DNA from 2 places in the Bacillus sp. EB106-06-01-XG163 genome. Region 2 is predicted to be linked to the other one. Evidence: riboswitches for the same ligand, from Rfam matches in the RefSeq annotation. Region 2 holds a riboswitch; the other holds the start of a gene.
What was found. Region 2 has a riboswitch for thiamine pyrophosphate ahead of AC3WTF_RS06005 (ECF transporter S component). Riboswitches for the same ligand answer to the same signal wherever they lie in the genome.
Positions count from the first base shown of each region.

Region 1 (7,918 bases), on a different contig from region 2:
GCATATTGCAGGTCGCTTTTTTTATATAATAAAAGCGTGAAGACTATCAATATAAGTTTCTTGCTTGTATCGTATATACTGCATTACCATTTGAAAAAACTTCACTAAAACCATTGACACCTTATAAAATGCATGTTATATTTATATACGTCGGTTGAACACGACGGATTACATGCCGGTGTGGCGGAATTGGCAGACGCGCACGACTCAAAATCGTGTTCCTTCTGGAGTGCCGGTTCGACCCCGGCCACCGGTATACAAAGGCTTCTACAATATGTAGAAGCCTTTTTTGTTGTGTGAAAATATCCTCCAAGGCTTGTGAAAACATGATACGCGTGCAGATTGTATAAATACGCTTTTTTCAAAGATACTAACAAGAAGTTCTTTGAAAGAGGTGTTTTTTATGGAAGGGACTTGGACTTGTCTTATCCCATTTATTCTGGTCATTCCCATTTCAATCATTACAAAGCAAGTGCAGTCCGGTCTGTTTGTCGGTTTGCTGGTCGGAAGCTATCTTTTGCATCCCAGCTTGCTTGGCGGGATTGAACATATGGTTCAATATGTAATCAGCAACATTGTCGTCACCAATAATATTAGAATCATTGTGTTTCTATATTCATTTGCCGGCCTTGTAGGGATTATAAAGCTGACCGGCGGGATAAAAGGATTCGTCCATTTGATCAGTAAAAAAGTTAAAACCAAAAAAGGTGCGATGCTGCTTGCATGGCTGTCGACATTTGGCACGTTCAGTGAACCGGACTTTCGCATCGTCACAATTGCACCGATCATGAAAGCTTTAAGCAAGCGTCTGGACCTGTCGAAACAGAAAATTGCGTATGCCATTGAGTTTACGGCAAACCCTGTCATTGCCTTGATTCCGATAGCAACGGCATTTGTCGGCTACATGGTTTCCATTATCGGACAGGCCCTTAAAACGTCAGGAATAGATCAGCCGGCTTACACGGTGTATGTGAAAAGTATTCCCTTCAATTTTTTCTCCATTGTGATTATATTAGTCGGAATTTATTACTGCTTTTTTAAGAAACAAAAAGCGGACGAAAGCTTAGAAAAAACAGAAATGAGCGGACAAACTTCTGCTCGCAAACTTAACAAAAATACGGAACCGATTCCGCGGAACAGCGGTGTGTTGCTTTCAAAAGGCTCAGGTTCATTCAACATGGAAACAGGGAGGATCTCAGATATTCACGGTGGACATACGGGAATGTTCGAAAGTGATGAGCATGCTGACCAGCAGGAGGAGCTGGATTCGGCGCACCGTGCTTATATTAAGGAAACACCGATTCGGCCTTGGAATTTAATCATTCCGATCGGGCTGTTTTTGCTATTAACACTCTTTCTCAGCTGGTGGGACGGCCATTCTAAAGCTCAAGGGTTTTTGAATGCTTTTATCAAAAGCGATATGCTTGGCGTCATGTTAACCGCATTATTGGCAGCGGTTATTGCAGCATTTGCTCTTTTTATGTTTCAGCGTTTTCATGCAGGCGAGCTTGTTACCCATTTTATTAAGGGCGGAAACGAATTGGTCAACGTTATTATTATGTTATCGCTGATTTGGGCCGTAACAGCAGTATCTGAAGATCTGGGATTCTCGGAATATGTTACTTCTCATTTAACGTCATGGATCCCTCATATGTTTATTGCGCCGTCTCTTTTTATACTGGGGGCTGTTATATCCTATTTTATCGGGTCATCCTGGGGGACTTGGGGGCTTTTAATGCCGCTCGGCGTAACGCTGGCGGTTCAGTCACATACCAGTTTATTATTAGCGATCGGGGCCGTGTTTGCGAGCGGAACATTTGGAGCATTTGCTTCTCCTCTCAGTGATAATACGGTGACAACCTGTACGGTGTTGGGGATCGATGTTGTGAAGTATGCCCGTTCGAAGCTTGTTCCGGCGCTTATCGCCGCGGGGATCTCCGTTGTGTTATACGGTGTGTTTTCATTTTTCAGATAACAAATAGCTTTTAAAGGCGGTATCCGAAATGGGGATAACGCCTTTTTATGAGCTGTTATACTAGAGGAAAAAAGAGGTGATGACATTGAAGCAGATTATTGCAATGGGCGGCGGGGGCTTTTCCATGGAGCCGGATCATCTTGTGCTGGATCAGTATATTTTAGAGCAGTCGGCGCGGTCAAAGCCGAAAATTTGTTTTTTGCCGACGGCAAGCGGAGATTCGGAGAATTATATCGGCAGGTTTTATCAGGCCTTTCAAAAGCTGCGGTGTGAGCCGGATCACTTGTCGTTGTTTAAACCGCCGGGTTCTGATCTCAGATCCTTTCTCATGAAGAAAGATATTATATATGTCGGCGGCGGAAATACGCGTAATATGCTTGTCTTATGGAAAGAGTGGGGGATTGACCTTATTCTTCGTGAGGCTTGGGAAAACGGCATCATGTTGGCGGGTCTCAGCGCCGGGGCGATTTGCTGGTATGAAGAAGGATTGACGGATTCAGCTGGAGATTTGAGAGAGTTAAGAGCTTTAGGATTTTTGCGGGGAAGCTTTTGTCCGCACTATGACGGAGAAGCGGAGCGCCGGCCGGTGTATCACCGTCTGATTTCAGAAAAGAAACTCAGGGAGGGCTATGCCGCTGATGACGGCGCTGCGCTTCATTATAAAGACGGTCAGCTGTTCCGGGCTGTCTCTTCCAGGGAAACCGCAAAGGGTTATCGGGTTTTTAATACCGAAAAAGGCGTTCGGGAAACAGAGCTTATGACTGTTCCGTTATCTGAATTTTGATAATATGCTTTTTTTTGTACACAACTTATGTTACGATGAGAGCGAAATCAATAGTTACTGGGGGTGCCCGTCTGAGCGGGCTGAGAGAGAAGCGGCGGCTTCTTAACCCTTTGGACCTGATCTGGTTCGTACCAGCGTGGGGAAGTAAAGGTTTTATTATTGTTGATGAAAACAATAATAGTTTCTTTCTGACTGCAAAACCGGGTTCTTCTTTGAACCCGGTTTTTTTGTGCTGGTGCTGAGCTTGGTTCTGTTATTCAAATGATAAAGGAGAGATTTGTATGCAAAATCAATCAGTACAGCAAGCGAACATTTCCATTATGTCGAGTTTTTCCGGCAGTAAAAAGGTTTATGCAGAAGGTTCTTCGCCCGCTATACGAGTGCCGATGCGGGAAATCAGCCTGAGTGCGACTACGGGGGCATTCGGGGAAGAGGAGAATGCGCCGGTCCGTGTTTATGATACGAGCGGGCCGTATACAGACCCGGATGTACAGATTGATATTCATGAAGGGCTGGGGGCGCTCCGCACAAAGTGGATTACCGGGCGCGGAGATGTAGAAGAATATAATGGCCGGACCGTGAGACCTGAAGACAACGGTTATAAAAAAGAGGGCCGTGCCGCTGAATACCCCGGCCTACAGCGGAAACCGCTTCGGGCCAAGCCGGGGAAAAATGTAACACAATTGCATTATGCGAGAAAAGGCATCATTACGCCTGAAATGGAGTTTATCGCAATACGTGAGCATGTGTCTCCCGAATTTGTCAGAGACGAGGTAGCCAGCGGCCGGGCGATTATTCCTTCTAACGTCAACCACCCGGAAAGCGAGCCGATGATTATCGGCCGGAATTTTCATGTGAAAATTAATGCCAATATCGGCAACTCGGCTGTTACATCTTCTATCGAAGAAGAAGTCGAAAAAATGACGTGGGCGATTCGCTGGGGCGCCGATACGATGATGGACTTATCCACGGGAAAAGACATTCATACGACGCGTGAATGGATTATCCGCAACTGTCCCGTGCCTGTGGGGACGGTGCCGATTTATCAGGCGCTTGAAAAAGTAAATGGCATTGCCGAGGATTTAACGTGGGACATTTATCGTGACACATTGATTGAGCAGGCGGAGCAGGGCGTGGATTATTTCACCATCCATGCCGGCGTACTGCTTCGTTACGTCCCGTTAACGGCTAAACGCACGACGGGAATTGTATCCCGCGGGGGGGCGATTATGGCGCAATGGTGCCTGGCTCATCATCAGGAAAGCTTTCTGTACACGCATTTTGAAGAAATTTGTGAAATCATGAAGACCTATGATATCGCTTTTTCTCTTGGTGACGGGCTTCGCCCCGGTTCGATTGCGGATGCCAATGATGAAGCGCAGTTTGCGGAATTGGAGACTCTCGGAGAATTGACGGAGATTGCGTGGAAGCACGATGTGCAAGTGATGATCGAAGGACCGGGTCATGTGCCGATGCATAAAATTAAGGAAAACATGGACAAGCAGCTGGAAATTTGTAAAGAGGCGCCTTTTTACACGCTCGGGCCATTAACGACGGATATCGCTCCGGGTTATGACCACATTACTTCAGCAATCGGCGCGGCGATGATCGGCTGGTACGGGACGGCGATGCTTTGCTATGTCACGCCGAAGGAGCATTTGGGGCTGCCGAATCGTGATGATGTAAGAGAAGGCGTCATTACGTACAAAATCGCGGCACATGCCGCAGACCTTGCTAAAGGGCATCCGGGTGCACAGATCCGTGACGATGCTCTGTCTAAGGCGCGGTTTGAATTCCGGTGGCGTGATCAATTTCATTTGTCGCTTGATCCTGAAAGAGCAATGGAATATCATGATGAAACGCTGCCGGCTGAAGGCGCAAAAACGGCTCACTTCTGTTCGATGTGCGGTCCGAAGTTCTGCAGTATGAGAATTTCTCAGGATATTCGTGATTATGCGAAGGAAAACGGACTTACTGAAGACGAGGCCGTCAACGAAGGACTGAAAGAAAAAGCAAAAGAGTTTGCAGAGAAGGGAAGCCGCTTATATCAATAAAAGAAAAGATGAGGATGGAGTTTGCCCATCTTCATCTTTTTTAGAAAAACGGTGAACGGCGAAGCGGCGGAATGCTCTGCTCAAAGCGGAATATATTTTCCGGATCGTATTTCGTTTTGACTTGACGGAGGCGGTGAACATTTTCTCCGTAATACGTTTGCAGCCAGTTTCTGATTTCTCTATCAGGCCAATTCACGTAATCTCCCATCGTTTCTCTTGATAGGGACGTTCTCAGTCCTTCAATCCAGCGGACATTTTGTCTTTCTTCTTCAGCAGATGTCCAAGTTGTTATATATTCTTGGGCAATGATTGCGTTGCGATAGTAGAATGCCGTTTGGTCCGGAGCGATCCGTCCGGCCGCCCCGCCGAGAGACTGCTGCCAGACACTGGCGTTTTCGTTCGGAGCGTGCTCTAAATAGCGCTTTAAAGTGGAAATCGCGCGTGTTGATAATGGTTTTTCAATAAAGGATCCTGACCGCTTCATCTTTTGCGGCTGATTGCCTCCCGGGCTGTTAAAAAAGGCTGCCGCCTTAATAAATGGCACTGTCTTGACCATGCCGCTTGCCGGTTTTCCCGCTTTCATTAACGGAGCCAACAGTTCTTTCAGCTCATCCTTTGTCCCGGTAAATTGACCGAGCGCTTCTATGCGGTTGACTTCCTTAGGCCAAAACTGAATTGATGAGGTAAGCCGGTTGTCTGTAAATGGAGCCCAGCGCTGCCATGTGTTAAATACTTCCTCAAAATCATCCCAGCCCCAAGTGACAGAAAAAACAGACACGCACGAGATCGGCACGGCTTTAAACATCATGGATGTGACAATGCCGAAGTTGCCTCCCCCTCCTCCCTGAGACGCCCAAAATAGATCAGAGTGCTTTGAACGGTTGACTGTGATCAAGTCAGCACCTGTTTTTTCGTCCGCTATGATCATTTCGAGCTGGAGGAGACGATCGCAAGTAAGTCCGGCTGTCCTTGTTAAATATCCGATTCCTCCCCCGAGCGTCAGCCCCGTGATTCCCACATTCGCAATGGTTCCCGCAGGAAGGGTCAAGCCGTACCGCCAGAGTGTCCGGTAGACTTCCCCCAATTCGGCTCCCGCTTCAATCGAGACCAGCCGCTTATCCTCATTTACTCTTATTTTCTTCATTTCACTGAGATCAATGACTAGTCCGTCATTTAACAGAGAAAAGTTTTCGTAGCTGTGTCTTCCGCCTCTGATACGGAAAGGCACATTGTTCTCACGCGCCCATCTCACCGCATTGAGGGCGTCATGTTTGTTTTGACAAAACACAATGATGTCTGGATATCTTTGCAGGCTTAAATTGATATTGGTTCTCGCAGCATTATAGTCCGGGTCATCTTTTTTGACGATGCGACCGGTCAATGTTGTCTTTTCCACATTCTCACTCACTTTCACTTGTAATCTGCTATGTTTTCTAGCATATGCGGAAAAATGAGAGAGTGTATGAGGAAAACCCCCGGAAGGAAACGATATTTTAAATTGTAGTTGACAGGTAGGGAATGTATGAATTAACATAATCATTACATATTTCCAAACAATGGCTGATCGGATCACCGAAGGCTCTTATCTTTTAAACAGATAAGGGCCTTTTTTGCGTGAAAGTCATGAATGAAATGAAAAGCGGAGGGATGAAAAGTGGCGTTAAAAAAGGTATCACATGTGCGCAAAAAGAGCAAAAAACGAAAAAAGTACAGAAAACACACATTGAATTTCGAACTGCTTGTAGAGAAAAACAAACGGGAGATTATGAGAAATGAGGAACAGATGGAGCAGATTTATATAAAGATAGATGAAAAGCATGCGGGGGTTCGATAAAGATGAAGGAGAGAAAATGGAGGATAAAAACAACGGTACTCGCGCTGTCGGTATCCATCATGTTATCAGGGTGCGCGTTCGGGAGTGCCGGAGAAGAACCGTCATCTGCGGCGGATAAAAAGGAAGAAACACGTATTGCCCATGTCAAGACAAAGGAATTTAAAGCTTCTCATCCGGCGGCGATTCCCGCTAAATCGAAAGCCAGAACTGACACTTTTGTTGCTGGGATTTCCGCGCCGGGCGGCGTGTTTCTGCCGTACTTTTACGAAAACGGCTGGGACGGAAATGCGACAGATCCTATTTTTGAACCGTTAGTCAAACTGGATAAAACGGGGAAGCCTGCCCCGGCTCTTGCGGAAAGCTGGAAAATTTCCAAAGATCAGCTTACATACACGTTCCGTTTAAGAAAAAATCTCGTTTTCAGCGACGGTTCACCGCTGACCGCAAAGGATGCCGCATTCACTTTAACACTGTTGCATGATCCTGCCTACGCGGGCTATGAAGATATCACCACGGCCTATATTAAAGGCGGTAAGGCTTACAAAGAAGGAAAGGCAAAGACGATAGAGGGCATTTGCGTCCTTGATGACAGAACCATTCAAATCACGACTGAGAAAGTCAGTGCGAAGTCGCTGCTTCTTTTAGGCGGGCAGGTGCTGTCAGAAGCCTACTACGGGAAGAAATATCAATTCGGCAAACTGGACTATTTAAAAGAGCTTTATGCCAAACCGCTCGGAGCGGGACCTTATCAATTTACAGAATATCTTCCGGGACAGGAAATACGCTATCAGGCTAATGAACACTATTATGCAGGAAAACCGAAAACGGAAAAGCTCATTTATAAAATTATCGATCCGTCAACTTCCCTTCAGCTGTTTGAAACGGGTGACCTTGATTACGCTTCTTTCTCACCTGATGATGATACGGTTCAGCATTTAAAAAGTCTCGGTTTTGCTAATATAAGCGTATCTGTCGTGAATGATTACGGGCTTGTGTACGTCAATCACAAGCGTCCGCCTTTTCGAGATAAGAAAGTGTCCCAGGCGCTTATTTACGGACTTGACCGTCAAAAAATCGTCGATGTCCGCTTTAAACGCTACGGAGAAGTCGCGAATGTGCCGGTGTCTCCGGTTTCGTGGGCTTATGATGACAAAGATGTCAATCGGTACGCGTTTAACCCTGAAAAAGCCAGAAAGCTTCTCGATGAAGCAGGCTGGAAAACGGGCAAAGACGGTGTACGTGAAAAAAACGACAAAAAGCTTGAAATCAGC
Region 1 covers NZ_JBYTDS010000014.1:112,876-120,793, reverse strand. The annotation lists tRNA gene AC3WTF_RS16000 (tRNA-Leu) at 175-256, shown strand; gene AC3WTF_RS15995 (Na+/H+ antiporter NhaC family protein) at 404-1,975, shown strand; gene AC3WTF_RS15990 (Type 1 glutamine amidotransferase-like domain-containing protein) at 2,061-2,759, shown strand; TPP riboswitch at 2,809-2,919, shown strand; gene thiC (phosphomethylpyrimidine synthase ThiC) at 3,041-4,813, shown strand; gene AC3WTF_RS15980 (FAD-binding oxidoreductase) at 4,854-6,209, opposite strand; gene AC3WTF_RS15975 (FbpB family small basic protein) at 6,468-6,647, shown strand; gene AC3WTF_RS15970 (ABC transporter substrate-binding protein) at 6,650-7,918, shown strand, end outside.
Region 1: linked by a shared signal. The riboswitch ahead of thiC (phosphomethylpyrimidine synthase ThiC) and the one ahead of AC3WTF_RS06005 (ECF transporter S component) in region 2 are both predicted to bind thiamine pyrophosphate.

Region 2 (7,918 bases):
AATGGGAAAGGAGAAGAGATATGAAGATAAGTGAAGCATTATACAACTATTTTTCAGAACAAGTGGATCAAATTGCGAAAGAGTGGATCGAAACGATGGAAGATTCGGATCCGAATTCGATTTATTCTTTGACAAATCCCGTCATCACAGAAGAACTGACGGAGCAGGATAAAGAATTTTACCGGCATATTAATAAAATGTATATCATGCCGAAAAAAGAATTTTTAGAAGAGTTCGAGCAGTGGGTGATTGAGCTTGCGAAAGACCAGAAGCATCTGGATACTCCCGTACAGTATGTGGTCCGTGAATTCATGAGAAACCGGAGACTATACATCAGTTATTACGATGCGTTTGCCGATAAACATGAATCTTCGTTTGCACAGGGAGAAAGGAAGAAATGGGAGAATTTAATTGTACAAGTATTTGATTTTACGATTTACACGTTTGTCGATCATGCCGAGCATAACTCAAAAATGCAGCTGAATGCGCAAAGAGAAATGATTTTGGAGTTAAGCTCGCCGGTTATCACGCTGAGCAAACGGACGGCGCTGCTGCCGCTTGTCGGCGATATTGACACGGAGCGCGCCAAATTCATTCTTGAAAATACGCTGAGCACATGTGCAAAACGGCTGATTGAACATCTGTTAATTGACCTGTCGGGTGTAGTGGTTGTCGATACGATGGTGGCGCATCAGATTTTTAAATTAGTTGAGGCGCTGAAATTGATCGGCGTCACGTCCACTTTATCCGGAATCAGGCCGGAAATCGCTCAAACCGCCGTACAGCTCGGCATTAATTTCTCAGATATTACGATCAAGTCCAATCTCGCTCAGGCTCTCAATTATCATCAATAACATACATAACAAAACAGGCTGCCGAATCACTCCGGCGGCCTGTTTTTATACAAACAACAATGAAATGAGCCAGCTTGCGCCGAATAACAGAAGCACGAGCAGGAAAAAGCACCAGTCGGCGCGGCGCACGGTAACAGTTCTGTAAAACGTGCGGTTTCGGCTCCCCGTAAAGCCTTTAGATTCCATCGCGATCGCCGTGCGTTCCGCCTTTCTGATTGCGCCTGCCAATAGCGGAATGGTGAAGCGCCTGAAGGCGGAGAGCTTTCCTTTCAGCCCGGAATCAGACCCCGCGCCCCTGATTCTGTGCGCCTGCCGGATGATCAGGATTTCATCTTTCAGAAGAGGGAGAAACCGGAACCCCGCGATAACGCCGTATGCAAGCTTGGGCGGCAGCTTACACTGCTGAATCAGACTGAGCATGAACAGAATCGGATCGGTTGTGAAAAGAAACATCATCGACAAAGCGGAAAAACATAAAATACGAAACGCGATAGAAATCCCGAGCGCCGCGTTATCACTGTTGACGGCAATCGGCCCGAGCTTAAACAGCAGGTTGCTTCCGGTTGTCGGGACGTTTCCGAATACGGCGGCTGTCCATAAAGAACCGAAGGCCAGAATGACAAACGGAATCGTGAACAGCAGCCATTTTTTCAGCGGCACACGCCCCGCCGAGAGGACGCCTCCCGCAATGATGATATAAAACAAAGCAGGGGTGTACGGATTATAAATAAACGACAGCATAATGACGCATAACAATACAGCCGCCGCCTTTATTGACGGGTTAACAGCCTCCAGCCGCAAGTTCATTTCTCCGCCTCCTGTCGTGTTTCATCCATTCATACCGCAGCGGTAAAGCCAAATGCGCTTGCTCGGCGATCCCGGTGTTATCAGAAAATAAAGCGTCGGGAGTTCCCCGGAATACCAGTTTCGTGCCGCAGAGCACAAGGATCGTGTCGGCATAATCTGAGACGAGTTCCATATCGTGTGTCACCATCAAAACAGCCGTTCCTTCCTTTTGAATCTCACGGAGCATTTGCATACACTCCCGCGCCGTTTTGGCATCCTGTCCGAAAGTCGGTTCATCAAGCATCAAAACGTTCACATTGTGCATAAGCATCGTTGCGACGCTGAGCCGGCGTTTTTGTCCTTGGCTTAAAGAAAACGGATGCTGTGAGGCATGGCGTCTCAGGCCGAATCGGGTTAACAGCTGAAGAGCTTTCTCCTTTGCGGCTCTGCTGCTTTCAAAACCGAACATCAGCTCTTGAATGACGGAATCTGTGACAAATTGGTGTTCAGGATTTTGGAAAACATATCCGATCAGCCGCCGCAGCTCTTTTTCAGAATAGGAATCAATCGGTCTGCCGTCTATTTTGATGTCTCCGCCCAGCGGACGGATGAGCTTGGCCGCGGCAGAAAGAAGCGTTGTTTTTCCTGTTCCGTTAGGGCCGGCAATCGCGGTGATTGAACCTTTTTTTACGGAAAAGCTCACATCCTGAAAAATGACGTCTGCCCCTCTTGAGAATGACAGCTCGTGAACGCTCAGCGCGTCTTCTGCCGAAAGCGCGGCGGGCCGGGGTTCGGGCAGAGACGGTACAGATTCTTGAAACAGCTTTTCTTTACACAATGTAAAAGGAATGCTGACGTGCTCCTGCAATGAGATCACACGCGGAATCGGAATGCCGAGCTGCATCAGCTCTTCAATCTTTGTTTCAAAGATAACGTCCGTCTCTCCGTCCATCACCTTCTGACCCGTTTCGTCAAGGACAATCGTCCTGTCCATCCACGGCGCCCAATGATCAAGCTGATGTTCGATAACGAGAAGGCCGAAGCCTTTTTTTGCTTGAAGATCTTTGATCAGCCGCGCCAATTCACGTGCGGAATATGGATCAAGCTGTGCCGTCGGTTCGTCCAAAATAATGAGTTCCGGTTCCATCGCAATGATACAGGCAAGCGCCACTTTTTGTTTTGAACCGCCTGACAGCGAAGCGATCGTTCGCGTTTTCAAATGAGTGATCTCTAATTTTGCCAAAACGTCATCGATGATTGCGTCCATATCTTCTTTTGTATATTGCAAATTTTCCAGGCCGAAGGCGATTTCATCTTCAACCGTCAGCATGCAAAACTGCTGGTCCGGATCTTGAAACACGACGCCGATGGATCTGGCGGCGGGTTCTGTCAGATGTGAAAGAGGTGTTCCGTATAAAGAAACGGTTCCCGATTGAACCCCATCGCATGCTTCCGGGTACAGACCGTTTAAACAGAGAGCGAGCGAGCTTTTGCCGCATCCGCTCGGCCCGAGCAATAAAGCCCGCTCTCCTTTCCGGAGCTGAAAGGACACGTTTTGAAGAATCGGCTTTTCATCCTGATCATAAGAAAAGGTAAGACGGCCGGCCGATAGAAGGGGCTCAGATGCCTGCATCTTGGTTCACCTGTTTCTTTTTCTTCTTGAATTGTTTTCCGAGCGCCATGCCGTTCAGCACCCCTGTGTAAGCCAGCGCATCACTGATTGCTTTGCCGAGAAGGCCGGCAAGAAGCGCACCTGAGATCAGACGGATGAGAAGCATGACGGCTAATAAACCCGGATTCAAAACAGAGTATCCGGAAACGAACAAGTCATAAATGAAGCTCGTCACAGAAGACCCCATACCGGATAAAAGAAGCACGGGCAGGGTATACACCCGCCAGCGTGTCGCAAAAAAGACCGCTTCCGCACCGATTCCCTGTGCGATCCCGATCAGAATCACCATCGGTCCTGACGGATTTCCGAGTAAGCACTCCACAAAAGCGGCGATGATTTCAGAAACGAGAGCCGCTCCCGGTTTTTGAATAATGTACGCGGCAATTACCGAGACGATAAACCAGATACCGTAAATCGGTTCATAGCTCATCCGGCCGAAAAACCCTGCCGCTATATTGCTTGCATGAGTTGATACTAAATAAATGACAGCAAATACAACACTGATGACGGACATGACGACAATTTCTCTCATTTTCCAATTTTTCATTGTGATCTCCTGCTTTCTTATCGGATAGTCGTATGTATGAAAGAGATGATTTTACAGGCGGTTCATATTCAGTTTCATATTGCGGTGTCCTCCCCCGTTTTTTAATGAAAAATAAAAAACTGCATATCCGAGGGAATATGCAGCAGCAGAACGAAAACGCATGGGGAAAAACCCTGCGCTCCGGTCAATCTGCACTTCCCCACGCTGGTATTATCCAGATCGGGTTATAAGGGATCAAAACACGCCTGCCGCATGTTTTATCTCAGCCGATAACAGCACCCCTAGTGCGTTTCCTATACAGTTTTTTATGATGACATCATCATAGTTGATCATGTCTGATTTGTAAACAGCCTTTCTTCAAACAGAGTTTGGAATCGGACCGGATGATCATTCATAAAGATAAGTAGAGCCCTTTTGATCAAAAGGAAACGGAGGACATCTATGTTTGTTCATACAGTGCAGTCTGGTGACTCGTTATTTTCCATCAGCAGAAAGTACGGATACCCTGTTGACAGCATCAGAAGCGTCAACGGGCTTGAGGAAACGAATATCGTTCCGGGGCAGGCGCTTTTAATCCCTCTTAATGAATATACGGTTCAGCCGAATGATACGTATGCCGTTATCGCAGGTAAGGCTTATGTGCCGCAGATGCAGCTGATGCAGGCAAACCCGGATATTCCGCCGAACCGGCTGCGGGCGGGTATGAAAGTGAAGATTCCTGATATCTCTAACTATCTTGCGGGAACCCTGCAATTTTATGTCATTCGGACGCCTGAAGCGGATAGAGAGCTAATTAATGATTTTGCGCCGTATTCTTCGGCGATTTCTTTGTTTGAATATCATTTTGGCCCGAATGGAGATATCATTAACGATTTAAACGACAGAACCGCAATAGAAACCACATGGCAGAACAGAGTGCGTCCGCTTGCCGTCATTACGAATCTGACAGAAGGGGGATTCAGTCCGGAATTAGCCCATCAAGTGCTGCAAAATCCGACGGCAAGAACGAATCTCGTCAACAATATCGTCTCCTTAACCGTAAGAAAGGGATACGGCGGTGTAAATATTGATTTTGAACGGGTCAGAGAAGCTGACAGGGACCTCTTCACAGGATTTCTCCGGCAGTTAAAAACCCGGCTTTCAGAGCATCAGCTCGCGTTAACGATATCGGTTCCGGCGAAAACAAGTGATGCAGTGCCGTGGCTGAGGGGATATGATTACGGCGGAATCGGAGCCGTGGTCGATTATATGTTCATTATGGCGTACGACTGGCACCACGCCGGCAGTGAGCCGGGACCCGTGGCGCCTTTGACAGAGGTCAGGCAAACGATCAATTTTGCCATCAGCAGGGTGCCGAGAAGAAAAGTGATTCTCGGTGTTCCGCTATACGGGTATGATTGGGTGATTCCGTACCGTCCCGGAACGATCGGATCCGCCATCTCCAATCAGCGCGCCATGGAAACGGCCATGAAGCACCAATCAGTGATCCGTTATTCCCAGCAGGAGCGTTCCCCTTACTTCCGGTATACTGATGAAAATGGAAGAACGCATGAAGTGTGGTTTGAGGATGTGCGGAGCATGAGTGAAAAAATGGTTCTCGTCCGGGAGTTCGGACTGCAGGCGATCGGCGCGTGGCAATTAACGCTCGGTTTCAAACCGGGCCCGTGGCTGCTTAGGAACTTTTTCACGATCCGAAAAATATAGCTGCATGTCCCGCTACGCAAGTAATTTTTTTTCCTATGATAACGGGTCTTCTTTTGGACAATCTAAAATTGAACAGGAGGTCTGTCATATGAAGAAAAGGGAAGAGCAGTATATCAACGAGGCTGAGTATGTACCGCATCCGACAAAAGAAGGGGAGTACGCGCTCATGCTGCATGAATCCTATCATTTCCTTTCAGAAGAGGATGAAAGCGATTTGCCGGAATAAGGGCTTTATGCCTTTATTCCGTTTATTTTATAGGTATGTGCTGAAATCACAAATTTAAGGTTGACACATTCCTTTTTTTTCTGTAATCTCAGTGTGTCAATTCAAATAAGAACTTCGTTAGGTGAGGCTCCTGTATGGAGATACGCTGCTGCCCAAAAATGTCCAAAGACGCCAATGGGTCAACAGGAATCATCGACATAAGGTGATTCTTAACGCAGCTGGATGGCTGTCCTATGCCATACAGTGCTAAAGCTCTACGATTGGAGGCCCCGCACGTTTATTTGCCGTGCTTGTTTTCGCCTTCATATCAGAAGGTTTTTTTTATGCCTCAAAACGTACACGACTGAGCATGATAAGGAGGTGCGGAGTATGGATTCTCCCCATTCGAGTATGTCAGAAGAAGTACCCATATACAGCCAGATAACCAGTGACGACATGATGAGGAGACAAACCGCCGCACTTCCCTTGACGGACGGCGCGTCTCCGTAAAGGAGGTACGAGTCCCGATGGTCCAAAACATGACCTATGACGAACTCATATTACGCATTATCATTTTATTGCGGGACGGAAAAATAAAAGAATTCCGAAACATGATAGATGAGCTTCAGCCCTATGACATGGCATTTTTGTTTAAAGAAATGCCGGAAAAGCACCGGGCCCGTTATCTGTCATATATGACGGTTGATGACATCACCGACATGATCGGAGAGCTGGAGCGGGAATTTCAGCTTGCCGTTTTGCATAAAGTCGGTAAAACGAAAGCCACTCTCGCAATGAATAAAATGGATAACGACGATCTCGCCGCATTGCTGGAAGAGATGGATGAAGAACTGAAAGAACAGCTTTTATCCAGCATGGAGGCTGAGGAATCAAAGGCCGTGCAGCTTTTGATGAACTATCCGCAAGAATCGGCGGGACGGATGATGACGAACCGCTTCGTCTGGATTCCGCAGCATTATACAGTAAAAGATGCGGTCGTGAAGCTGAAAAGCTTTGCAGAAATCGCAGAATCAATAAATTATTTGTACGTGATTAATGACAGCAAGCAGCTTGTCGGAGTGCTCTCATACAGAGATTTAATTCTCGGCGAGCCTGACGATAAAGTGCAGGATCTCATGTTTACACGTGTCATCTCGGCCGGGGTGCTCCAAGACCAGGAAGAAGTCGCCAGGCTGATCCAGCGGTATGACTTTTTAGCCATTCCGATCGTGGAAGAAAATCATGTGCTTGTCGGTATTGTCACTGTCGATGATATTATTGACGTCGTGATTAAAGAAGCCGATGAAGATTACGAAAAATTCGCAGCCTCCGGTAAGGCGATTACATTTGATACGAAAGCGTACGTTGCGGCGTACCGCCGTTTGCCGTGGCTCATTCTGCTTTTGTTTATCGGATTGATTTCCGGAAGCATTCTGAATTATTTTGAAGATACATTGCAAAAAGTAGTCGCCCTCGCGTTTTTCATGCCGATGATCGCGGGAACGACGGGTAATACAGGCACACAGTCACTCGCCGTCGTCATCAGAGGACTGGCTAAAGAAGAAATGAATAAAAAAACCATCTTTAAACTGATTTTCCGTGAATTAAGAACCGGTATCTACATCGGCATCGTCTGTGCGATCGCGATTACGATTGTCGCAACCGTCTGGCAGAAAGACTTAACGCTCGGTTTTGTCGTCGGTTCATCGCTGCTTGCAACGTTGATTATCGGTACGATGGCCGGAACGATCGTCCCTATTATTCTTCATAAACTGAACATTGACCCGGCGATTGCATCAGGACCGCTGATTACGACGCTGAACGATATTTTGTCCTTATTAATTTATTTCGGCATTGCAACTGCATTTCTTCATGCTTTATAAAAAAAGTCCGTCTCACAGGAGGCGGACTTTTTTGATCAGCGGTTTTTATACTTAAAATGAGCATTAAGCTGTCCTTCCAGCATTTTTTTGCGGAGCTGCGGGTCGTTTTTGAGAGCCTGTTCTTTTTTTCGCATGTCTTTTAAAATTTCAGCCGTCTGCACGCCGTCTTCCCGCTTGTTGGCAATATCCATCAGCCGCTCAACGTCCGCGAAGGAATACTTTCTCGTTCCCCGTGATGAACGCTGCGGATAGATTAATTTCCGTTCT
Region 2 covers NZ_JBYTDS010000004.1:30,687-38,604, reverse strand. The annotation lists gene AC3WTF_RS06020 (STAS domain-containing protein) at 21-854, shown strand; gene thiX (HMP/thiamine ABC transporter permease ThiX) at 900-1,661, opposite strand; gene AC3WTF_RS06010 (ABC transporter ATP-binding protein) at 1,636-3,273, opposite strand; gene AC3WTF_RS06005 (ECF transporter S component) at 3,260-3,859, opposite strand; TPP riboswitch at 4,039-4,152, opposite strand; gene AC3WTF_RS06000 (glycoside hydrolase family 18 protein) at 4,301-5,563, shown strand; gene AC3WTF_RS05995 (transcriptional regulator SplA domain-containing protein) at 5,652-5,789, shown strand; M-box (ykoK) riboswitch at 5,896-6,061, shown strand; gene mgtE (magnesium transporter) at 6,296-7,651, shown strand; gene AC3WTF_RS05985 (MerR family transcriptional regulator) at 7,687-7,918, opposite strand, start outside.